DNA from 3 places in the Geodermatophilus sp. SMS 5-13 genome. Region 2 is predicted to be linked to each of the others. Evidence: predicted binding sites of a transcription regulator. Region 2 holds the regulator's gene; each other region holds the start of a gene.
What was found. Region 2 encodes LexA, which represses DNA repair genes until DNA is damaged. Its sites were predicted from a motif close to TCGAACANNTGTTCGA; they were not measured.
Positions count from the first base shown of each region.

Region 1: a site for LexA is predicted at 1,514-1,529, ahead of AB3388_RS00535 (HNH endonuclease signature motif containing protein). Genes of this name have one in related genera too.
Region 3: a site for LexA is predicted at 1,499-1,514, ahead of AB3388_RS11290 (YbaK/EbsC family protein). Genes of this name have one in related genera too.

Region 1 is NZ_CP165729.1:114,752-118,016, forward strand. It holds gene AB3388_RS00530 (MarR family winged helix-turn-helix transcriptional regulator) at 1-249, shown strand, start outside; gene AB3388_RS00535 (HNH endonuclease signature motif containing protein) at 269-1,510, opposite strand; gene serS (serine--tRNA ligase) at 1,669-2,967, shown strand; gene AB3388_RS00545 (HAD family hydrolase) at 3,047-3,265, shown strand, end outside.
Region 2 is NZ_CP165729.1:4,285,017-4,288,281, reverse strand. It holds gene AB3388_RS20725 (NHL repeat-containing protein) at 1-958, shown strand, start outside; gene lexA (transcriptional repressor LexA) at 977-1,765, opposite strand; gene AB3388_RS20715 (LysM peptidoglycan-binding domain-containing protein) at 1,981-2,547, shown strand; gene AB3388_RS20710 (hypothetical protein) at 2,688-3,265, shown strand, end outside.
Region 3 is NZ_CP165729.1:2,298,667-2,301,931, forward strand. It holds gene AB3388_RS11280 (phytoene desaturase family protein) at 1-284, opposite strand, end outside; gene AB3388_RS11285 (GNAT family N-acetyltransferase) at 293-865, opposite strand; gene AB3388_RS11290 (YbaK/EbsC family protein) at 862-1,380, opposite strand; gene AB3388_RS11295 (DUF6504 family protein) at 1,621-1,950, shown strand; gene AB3388_RS11300 (SAV_6107 family HEPN domain-containing protein) at 1,950-2,438, shown strand; gene AB3388_RS11305 (DNA polymerase III subunit alpha) at 2,483-3,265, shown strand, end outside.

The DNA of each region.
Region 1 (3,265 bases), 1.7 Mb from region 2:
GCGATGGTCGCGACGGGCTACGTCGAGCGCGCCGCCGATCCGGGTGATGCGCGTGCCAAGCGCGTGCAGCTCTCCCCGCGCGGGCGTGCCCTGCTCGGGGAGGTGGAGGACATCTGGACCGAGCTGGAGCAGGGCTGGGCCGCCGAGCTCGGCGACGACCGGATGGCCGGACTGCGGAGCGATCTGACGACACTCCTGCGCGCAGCGCACGGCGGCACCCTCCCTGCGGTCCGCACCGTGGGGGAGTGACTCGCCGGGGCGGGCCCGGTCAGCCGGCGCGGGCGAGCTCCGGGTCGTCGGCGGGTGGCCGGATCACCAGGATCTCGGTGCCGTCGCGGCGGTAGGTGTGCCAGCGTCCGCTGCTGTCTCGTTCGACGCGGAAGCCGTGGTGGGCCTGGGTGTGGTGCCGCTCGCACAGCAGCGCGGAGTTCTCCGCGGAGGTCTGGCCGCCGAAGAGCCAATGAACGACGTGATGAACCTCGCACCAGTGGGTCGGGGCATCGCAGCCGGCGAACACGCAGTGCTCGTCGCGGAGTTCGACGGCCTTGCGCAGGCCGGGGGTGACCAGCCGCTGGGCGCGGCCGAGATCGAGCGGTTCGCCGTCGACGGAGAGCAGGTAGCGGCGCAGCTCGGCGTCGCAGGCCAGCTGGCGGGCGCGGGCGGCGGAGAGGATCGCGCCGAACCCGGCCCGCGCGGCGCCCCTGCCGGTGGCCGGGTCGGCCAGGTCCTCGCTGTTCACCCGGACCGCGACCTGGGGCTTGACGGTGCGCAGCAGCGGCAGGGTGCCGCAGCCCAGGTGGATGTCGGCCAGCTGGACGAGGGCGTCGGCCTGCTGCTGGGGTCGGGTGCGCGCATCGCCGGCGGGCCGGTGGGCCTGCAGCAGCGACTCGATCGCGGCCTGCAGCTTCTCCATGCCCAGCGGGTCGAGGTGGAAGCGGCCGGTGCCCGAGCCGTCGGCGTGCTTGGCGAAGGACAGGAACCGTTCCTCGGTGGGATCGGGTTCGGGGCCGTCGGCGTCGAGGCGGGTGAGCACCTGGTGCACCAGCTTCACCAGGTCCTCGTGCGGCTGGGTGGCGGCGAAGCGGGCCAGCACCGCGGCGACCTCGGTCGGGTCGATGCCCTGGGCGGCGGCCAGCGCGACCGGCCGCGGCCCGGTGATCTTGGCGATCACCGACACCTGATCGGCGGTCAGCCCCCCGGCGGCGTGCGCGGCGGCGACGGCGGGCAGCTGCTCCAGCGCCCGCCCGGTGCGGACCACGCGCGACGCCGCCTTGCCGGAGAGGCGACAGTGCCCGCGCAGCCAGGACTGGGCCGTGGCCATCCCGTCCCCGGCGAACGCCCGCAGGCCGTCCGCGACGCGCACGGTGCGGGCCAGCTCGGCGTCGATCCGGTTCCGCAGGGCGACCAGATCGCGGGTGCGGTCCAGCAGCGCCGGGCCCTGGCCGTGGAGGTCCTCGGCCACGAGTGCGTCGAACTCCGACACGAGCGCGTCCACGAGCACCTCCTCCATGACTCGATCACCTGTTCGAAACACTATCTCTGATCGAAGCCCGCCGCGACCTGAATCCCCAGGTCAAAGCCGGTTTCCGCAGATCTCGACGGCCCCTTGCGCGCGGCCGCGCACGTGTGAACGCGGGCGCCGTCCCGGCGGCTCATTACGATCGGGTGGTGATCGACCTGCGACTCGTGCGTGAGGACCCCGACCGGGTCAAGGCCAGCCAGCGGGCCCGGGGTGCCGACGAGTCCCTGGTCGACGAGCTGCTGGCCGCCGACGAGGCGCGCCGGCAGGCGGTCAAGCGCGCCGACGACCTGCGCGCCGAGCAGAAGGCGGCCTCCCAGGCGGTCAAGAAGGCCACGCCGGACGAGCGCCCCGCCGTCCTGGAGCGGGCCAAGGCGCTCGCCGCCGAGGTCAAGGACGCCGAGGAGGCGCAGCGCGCCGCCGACGTGGCGCTGCGCCGGGTCCACCTCCAGATCCCCAACGTCGTCCACGACGACGTGCCGCCCGGCGGCGAGGACGACGCGGTGACGCTGCGCACCGTCGGCGAGATCCCCACCTACGACTTCCCGGTCAAGGACCACCTGGAGATCGGCGAGGCGCTCGGCGCGATCGACATCGAGCGCGGCGCCAAGGTCTCCGGCGCCCGCTTCTACTTCCTCACCGGCCCCGGCGCCCTGCTCGAGTTCGCCCTGGCCCAGTTCGCCGTCAGCCAGGCGGTGACCGCCGGCTTCACGCCCGTCGTCGCCCCCGCCCTGGTGCGGCCCGAGGCGATGGAGGGCACCGGATTCCTCGGTGCGCACGCCGAGGAGGTCTACAAGATCGAGCGCGACGACCTCTACCTCGTCGGGACGTCGGAGGTCGCGCTCGCCGGCATGCACATGAACGAGGTGCTCGACCTCCCCGCCGGCCCGCGCCGCTACGCCGGCTGGTCCTCCTGCTTCCGCCGCGAGGCCGGCTCCTACGGCAAGGACACCCGCGGGATCATCCGCGTGCACTGGTTCGACAAGGTCGAGATGTTCAGCTTCTGCCGTCCGGAGGAGGCCGCCGAGGAGCACCGTCGGCTGCTCGCCTGGGAGGAGGAGTTCCTCACCGCCCTCGAGCTGCCCTACCGCGTGGTCGACATCGCCGCCGGCGACCTGGGCACCAGCGCCGCCCGCAAGTTCGACATCGAGGCGTGGTTCCCGAGCCAGAACACCTACCGCGAGCTGACCAGCACCTCGGACTGCACGACCTTCCAGGCGCGGCGGCTCAACATCCGCTACCGCGGGGACGACGGCAAGCCGCAGCCCGCCGCGACGCTCAACGGCACCCTCTGCGCGATCGCCCGCACCATCGCCTGCCTGCTCGAGGTGCACCAGCGCGCCGACGGCTCGGTCCACGTGCCCAAGGCCCTGCGGCCGTGGCTGGGCGGCGCCGAGCTGCTCAGCCCCGGGATGACCCTGGCGGCGGCCGTCCCGCCGACCGCATGAGCCCGACTCCGCGCCCCGGTCCGCTCCTCGCTCGCAGAGCTCGCTGCGATGCTCCCGGAGCTGTCGTCGGGCGGCCCGCATGAGCGTTCCCCTGCCCTCCTCCGGGCACGCCGCGCCGGGCGCGGACGTCGTCGTCGAACCGCCCGTCCTCGGGAACTGGCGCCCCCTGCTGGTGGCGACCGATCTCGACGGCACGCTGTTCACCTCCGCGGGCGAGGTCGGCGCGCGCACCCGGGCGGCGCTGGAGGCCTCCTGGGCGGCGGGGATCCCGGTCGTCGGCGTCACCGGCCGCGGCCCC
Region 2 (3,265 bases):
CGGCGCCGTCCCGGCCGCCGCGGCGGCGGACGCCACCGCCCCGCATCCCCTGTGCCAGGTGACCGATCCCCGGCTCCCGGAGCTGTCCGGCCTGGTCGTGCTGGGCGATCGCATGGTGGCCATCAACGACGGCGGCGTGGAGCTGAACGTCTACGTGCTCGACACGGCCTGCCAGATCGTCGAGGTCCACTCCGCGCCGGTCGATCCCTACGACCCCGAGGACCTCGCGGTCGGAGCCGACGGCACCGTGTGGCTGGCCGACGTCGGGGACAACCGGACCAATCGGCCCACGGTCGCCCTCCTCGCCCTGCGCCTGGACGGGTCGACCGGGGTGTTCCGCATGAGCTATCCCGACGGGCCGCACGACGCCGAGTCGCTGCTGCTGGCCCCGGACGGGACGCCGTACCTCGTCACCAAGGAGATCCTCGGGGCCAGTGGCGTCTACCGGCCCACCGCCGCGCTGGTCGACGGGGGCGCGGTGGCGCTGGAGAGAGTGGCCTCGGTCAACTTCACGCTCACCGGCACGGACGGTGGGCCGGTGGGCCGCGCCGGCCAGCTGATGGCCACCGGGGGAGCGGTGTCGCGCGATGGCACGCTGCTCGCGCTGCGCACCTACACCGACGCCTACGTGTGGCCGCTGTCCGGCTCCGACGTGGCCGGCGCCCTGGGCGCCGCCCCCGTGCGGGTCGCGCTGCCCCCGGCCCCGCAGGGTGAGGCGATCAGCTTCAGCACCGACGACCGGCAGCTGGTGGTCGCCGGCGAGGGACTTCCCGGCGACGTGACCCTCGTGCCGGTCACGGCGCAGCCGGCGCCGGTCGCCGCCGCGGCGCAGGGCTCCGCCGAGGCCGACGCCGCATCGGGCCCGCCCGCGTTCACCGCGGGCCTCATCGCCGCCGCCGTGGCCACCGTGGTGGTCTGGCTGGGCGGCCTGCTGATCCGACGGCGCGGGACCGTCTGAGCCCCGCGCCGTCGCGGCTCAGACCCGGCGCAGGACGCTGACGACCCGGCCCAGGATCGTCGCGTCGTCGCCCGGGATCGGCTCGTACGCCGGGTTGTGCGGCAGCAGCCACACGTGCCCGTCGCGGCGCTTGTAGGTCTTCACCGTCGCCTCGCCGTCGATCATGGCCGCGACGATCTCGCCGTTCTCGGCGGTGGGCTGCTGCCGCACCACGACCCAGTCGCCGTCGCAGATCGCCGCCTCCACCATCGAGTCACCGGCGACCTTGAGCATGAACAGCGTCCCCTCGCCGACGAGCTCGCGGGGGAGGGGGAACACGTCCTCCACCGCCTGCTCGGCGAGGACCGGGCCGCCGGCCGCGATCCGGCCGACGAGCGGCACATAGGTCGGCGCGGCGGTGCCGGTCTCCTCGGCCACGGGCAGCGCGGTCGGGCCGTGCTCGCCCGGCAGCCGCACGTCGAGGGCGCGCGGCCGGTTGGGGTCGCGGCGAAGCCAGCCCTTCTTCTGCAGCACCGAGAGCTGGTGCGCCACCGACGAGGCCGAGGACAGCCCGACGGCCTCACCGATCTCGCGCACCGAGGGCGGATAGCCCCGCCGCTCGATCGAGTCGCGGATGACCTCGAGCACCCGCCGCTGCCGCTGCGTGAGGCCGTCGCCGGCCTCGCCGCGGTCCGGGAAGGACCGCACGGCGGCCGGTGCGTCGTCCGTCGTCGTGCCCGCCGTCTCCGCCGCACGGCGCCGGCCGGTCGTGCCCGCGCCGTCACCGGTCGACCGGCGACCGCCGGACGTCCCCCTCGTGCCCGCCACGTCTCCTCCTCGCCGCCGGCCCAGTCGCCGGATCGCGCCGTCCGTCCTTGGTGGCAGACGGTAGCGCCGCCGCTCGGATTTTTCAAACACACGTTCGAGTCGCGACGGGTCGGGTCGCTTCTGTCGGCCGCGTCCGGTAGACATTCGCACGGGCGTTCGAATCGAACACGCGTTCGAGAACGACGCGGTGTCGGGATCGGCGGGAGGAGAGTGTCGTGGGAAGCGTGCAGCAGGCAGTCCTGGACTTCGACGAGGCGGTGCAGGCGCCGTGGCGGCCCTCGCTCCGGTCCGTCTCGGGTGATCGTCCGCTGGAGACGGGGCGGCCCGCGCGGGCGGGCCGGTCGGTCCGGCCCGGCGAGCGGGTGGGCCGCTCGCCCTCCCCCCTCGCCCCGCCGGCCCGTCCGGCGTCCTCGGCGCCGGCCGGGCGCCCCGCGGCGGCCGGCCGCCCGGTCCGGGGCGGCTGCGCCACGCCATCCCGCACGCCGGCTGCTCCGCTGCGCCTCACCCCGCGCGCCCGCCGGCTGCTGGTCGCCCTCGGCCTGGCGGCGGCGGTTGCCGTCGGCTCCTGGCTCGGACCGCTGGTCGCCGGTGGCGCGGGCGGCGATCTGCGTCTCGCCGGGGTGAGCACGGTGGTGGTCGAGCCGGGTGACACGCTGTGGTCGATCGCGGCCGCCGTCGCCGACGCGGGCGACGACGTGCGCGCGGTGGTGTACGAGATCCAGCAGCTCAACGGGATCGACGGCGCGGACGTGGTGCCGGGTCAGGTGCTGCAGCTGCCGTGAGTGCCCGATGGCGAGAGCGGTCGCTTGTCGGTGCCCGGCCGGCCCGCGAAGACTCCGACAACATCGGGACGCCGACTTCGTCAACCCTCAGTACCCGCGCCTTCACGCTGCGTACTGACTCCACCGCTTACCGTCGTCGCGTGTCAGGCGTCATGGAGAGTCGTGCAGCGGTGTTCACCAGTCAGCCGCAGGACGTCGAGGTGTACTCGGCGGGGGAGTGGCTGCCCGGATCGCTGCTCGGCTGGCGGCACGACGCCGGCGGCGCCTGCCAGGTCTGGGTGCGCCTGACCGTCGGCGGGGTCGAAGAGTCCAGTTGGACCGACCTGAGCAGTCTGCGACTGCCCGAGCCGCACCTGTCCGTCGCCCCGGAGCCCGCGGTTGCCCCGGCGGAGGACCCGGCGGCCACGCGGAGCCTGCGCCTCGCCGACGTCTCGGCCACCGGTCCGGCACGCCGTGGCCGACCCGCGGCGCCCGGCGTGCGCCCTGTCCCGCAGGTGCGCGAGCTGCCCGGCGCCCGCGGGCTGCCCGCCGTCCGTGAGGACGCCGCCAGCCGAGCGGTGCATCCGGCCGGCCGGAGGCGCGCCGACTCGCGCGTCGTCGGTGAGACCGCCGAGTTCCCGGCGGTGGGGGCTCGGGCGGGACGGCACCGGGCTCCGGCGTCGCCGTCCGGAGCGGGCCGGCACCGTGCTGTCGACACGGGCGTCCGGGCCGCGGTGAC
Region 3 (3,265 bases), 2.0 Mb from region 2:
TCGCCCGGCGCGAAGCCCCACGGGTCGCAGTCGACGTAGCGCAGCCCGTGGGCGGCCAGGTCGAGCTCCTCGACGATCCCGCTGTGCCGGATGATCACGTGCGCGCTGGAGCCGCGGTCGACCCGCACGCCCGGCCAGCGCTCCACCGTCGAGACCGCGCCCCCGAGGACGGCGTCGCGCTCGACCACCTCGACCGACAGGCCGGCGCGGGCCAGGTAGCAGGCGGCGACCAGCCCGTTGTGCCCCGAGCCGACGACGACGGCGTCGACGGACGAGGTGCCCACCCGTGGGCTCAGGTGCCGGCGGGCCGCAGCGGCAGGCGCGCGCCCAGGATGGCGAACGGCCGCGAGTCGCCGGGGAAGTGGTGGCCGCGGGCGAGGTCGACGAAGCCGTCGGCGTGGTAGAGCCGGAAGGCCTTGGTGTCGGCGTCCGGCGTGGACAGCAGCGCGGCCGGATGGGACAGGCCGGCCACCAGGGCGTGCAGCAGCTGGCGGCCCAGCCCGCGGCTCTGGTGCTCGGGGTGGACGTGCAGCTCGCACACCTCGAACGCGCCGGGCAGCCAGCGCTTCGCCGTCCGGCGGTCGAGCGCGGCGCGGACCTGGTCGTGCCACCACTGCCCGGGGGCGACCAGGTAGCCGTAGCCGAAGCCGACGAGCTGCTCGCCCTCCGGCGTCTCGGCGAACGCGCCGACGGCGCGGAAGCCCGGGCGCTCGGTGTGCTGCATGGCGTAGCCGTAGCGGCCGGCGACGACCGAGGGGTCGTAGCCCATGGCCAGCCCGTAGATGGCCAGGGCCTCGTGCATGTGCTCGCGGATCCACGAGACGGGCAGCTCGGTGACCCGTGCGGTGGGCCGGGTGCCGGTCATGGGCCGACCACCTCCTCGACGTCGGGATCGAGCATGCCCCCGGCGACCTCCGCGGCCGTGCCGGCGGTGAGCCGGAGCAGCTCCTCGTAGGTGGTGGGGAAGACCGCCGAGGGGTGTCCCGCCGAGGCCCACACGCGGTCGTAGCGGGCCAGCTCCACGTCGACCAGGGTGCCGATCGGCTCGGGGTGGCCGATGGGGGCCACGCCGCCGATTGGCTGCCCGGTGTGCTCCCGGACGAAGTCGGGCGAGGCCCGCCGGACGTGCGGGACGCCGAGGAGCCCGGCCACCTGCACCTCGTCGACGCGGTGCCCGCCGCTGGTCAGGACGAGCAGGGGCTCGCCGTCGACGTCGAACAGCAGGCTGTTGGCGATCGCGCCGACGGGGACGCCGAGCTGTGCGGCGGCCGCCGAGGCGGTGCGGGCGCTGCCCGGCAGCTCGCGCACCTGCCCGGTCGCTCCGGAGACCGCGAGGAGCTCGGCGACCTCGGCGACCCGTGGGTGCGCGGGACGGGTCATGGCTGAATCCTGCCACCGGCCCGGCGACCCGCGCGCCCCGATCCGGCGCGGTCGGCGGCGGGACACGGGCGGCGCACCACTTGACGGGCCCGGCCGCGTCAGGTCTACTTCTCCGTGTTCGAACATGCGTTCGATCAACAGGGTTCGGACACAGCCGACACCCGCCGCTCTCGGGTCCTTCCCCGCCCGGGGCGGTGGGCCGGACGGCCTTGGCGGGAGAGCGAGACAGGGGAGTGTGCCATGAGCCGGGTGCTCGGCGGGCCGGCCGGTCGGGTCGGCGAGGAGGTGCAGGTCGAGCGCGGCGCGCTGGGCCCGGTGCAGTTCTGGCGCGGCGAGTCACGCTACGTCGTGGGCGAGCTGCTCGACTCCTGGGTGGAGACCGCCCCCTGGTGGCAGCAACACGCCGTCAGCTCCTCCGGCGGCGCCTCGGCCGAGCTGGTCGCCTCCCGCGAGGTGTGGCGGGTGGAGGCGGTGCGGGCCGGCCGGTCGCGGATGAGCTTCGCCGGCGTCTACGACCTGTCCTGGGACGCCGCCGGCAACCGCTGGTGGCTCGTGCGGGTGCACGACTGATGGGCGCCGCGCGAGTCATGCCCGCCGACCAGCTGCCGCTGCCGCCGCCTCTGCCCCCGGCGGCGGCCCAGCTCCTCGACCAGGCCCACCGCGCGCTGGCCGAGGCCGCGGGCTGCACCGACGACCCCCGGCGCCGGTACGCCACCGCCCACCTGGGCGCGCTGCGCGCAGCCGCCGCCGTCCTCGCCGCCCGCACCCGGCCCGAGGCCGGTCGGCGCCGGCCGCGCAGCGCGTGGGTGCTGCTCGGTCAGGTCGCGCCGGAGCTGGGGGAGTGGGCCACCTTCTTCGCCGCCGGCGCCGCCAAGCGGGCCGCGGCCGAGGCCGGCCTCTCCCGCGCGGTCACCGAGCGGGAGGCCGACGACCTGGTCCGCGACGTCCGGGCGTTCCTCACCGTCGTCGAGCACACCCTCGGCGCCCTCGCCCCCGAGCCGGTCCGGCCGGCGGCCACCCGCCCCCGGGTGGTCGGCGGCTCCGACCACCGAAGGTGAGCGCCGACCCCTTCGTCCACCTCCACGTCGCCTCGGGCTACTCGATGCGGTACGGCGCCAACCATCCCGCCGACCTCGTGGCCCGGGCCGCCGAGCACGGCATGGCGGCGCTCGCGCTGACCGACCGCGACGGCCTCTACGGCGCGGTCAAGTTCGCGCTCGCCTGCCGCTCGGCCGGGGTGCGACCGATCTTCGGGGTGGACCTCGCGATGGCGCCGGCCGTCGACTCCGCCGTCCCGCGGCCGCTGGCCCGGCCGCTGGGGAACGGCGCGGCGTCCCGGCTCGGCGGCCCGGCCGGCCGGCGGGTGCCCGCGCGCGGCGGGGCCAGCGTCGACCCGCGGCTGCCGCGGGTCACCTTCCTCGCCCGCGACGGGGAGGGCTGGCGCTCGCTGTGCCGGCTGACCAGCGCGACCCACCTGCGCGGCACGCGGGGGGAGCCGGTGAGCTCGCTGGCGCTGGCCGCCGAGCACGCCCCGGGGCTGGTCGCGCTGCTCGGGCCGGAGTCCCCGGTCGGGCGGGCGCTGGCCGAGGGCCGGGCCGACGCCGCCGCGGCGACGCTGGACGCCTGGCGGGCGATCTTCGGCCCGGGCCGGCTGGCGGTCGAGCTGGTCCACCACCGCGGCCGGGGCGACCGCGCCCGGGCCGCGGCGATGCTGCGGTTCGCCGCCGAGCAGCAGGTGCCGGTGGTGCTCAGCAACGCCGTCCGCTACGTCGACGCCCTCGACGCCCCCACCGCCGACGTGCTCGACGCGTCCCGCCGACTGGTCCCGCTCGACCTGCGGCACGTCGACCGGCGCACCGCCGAGGGCTACCTGAAGTCGGGCAAG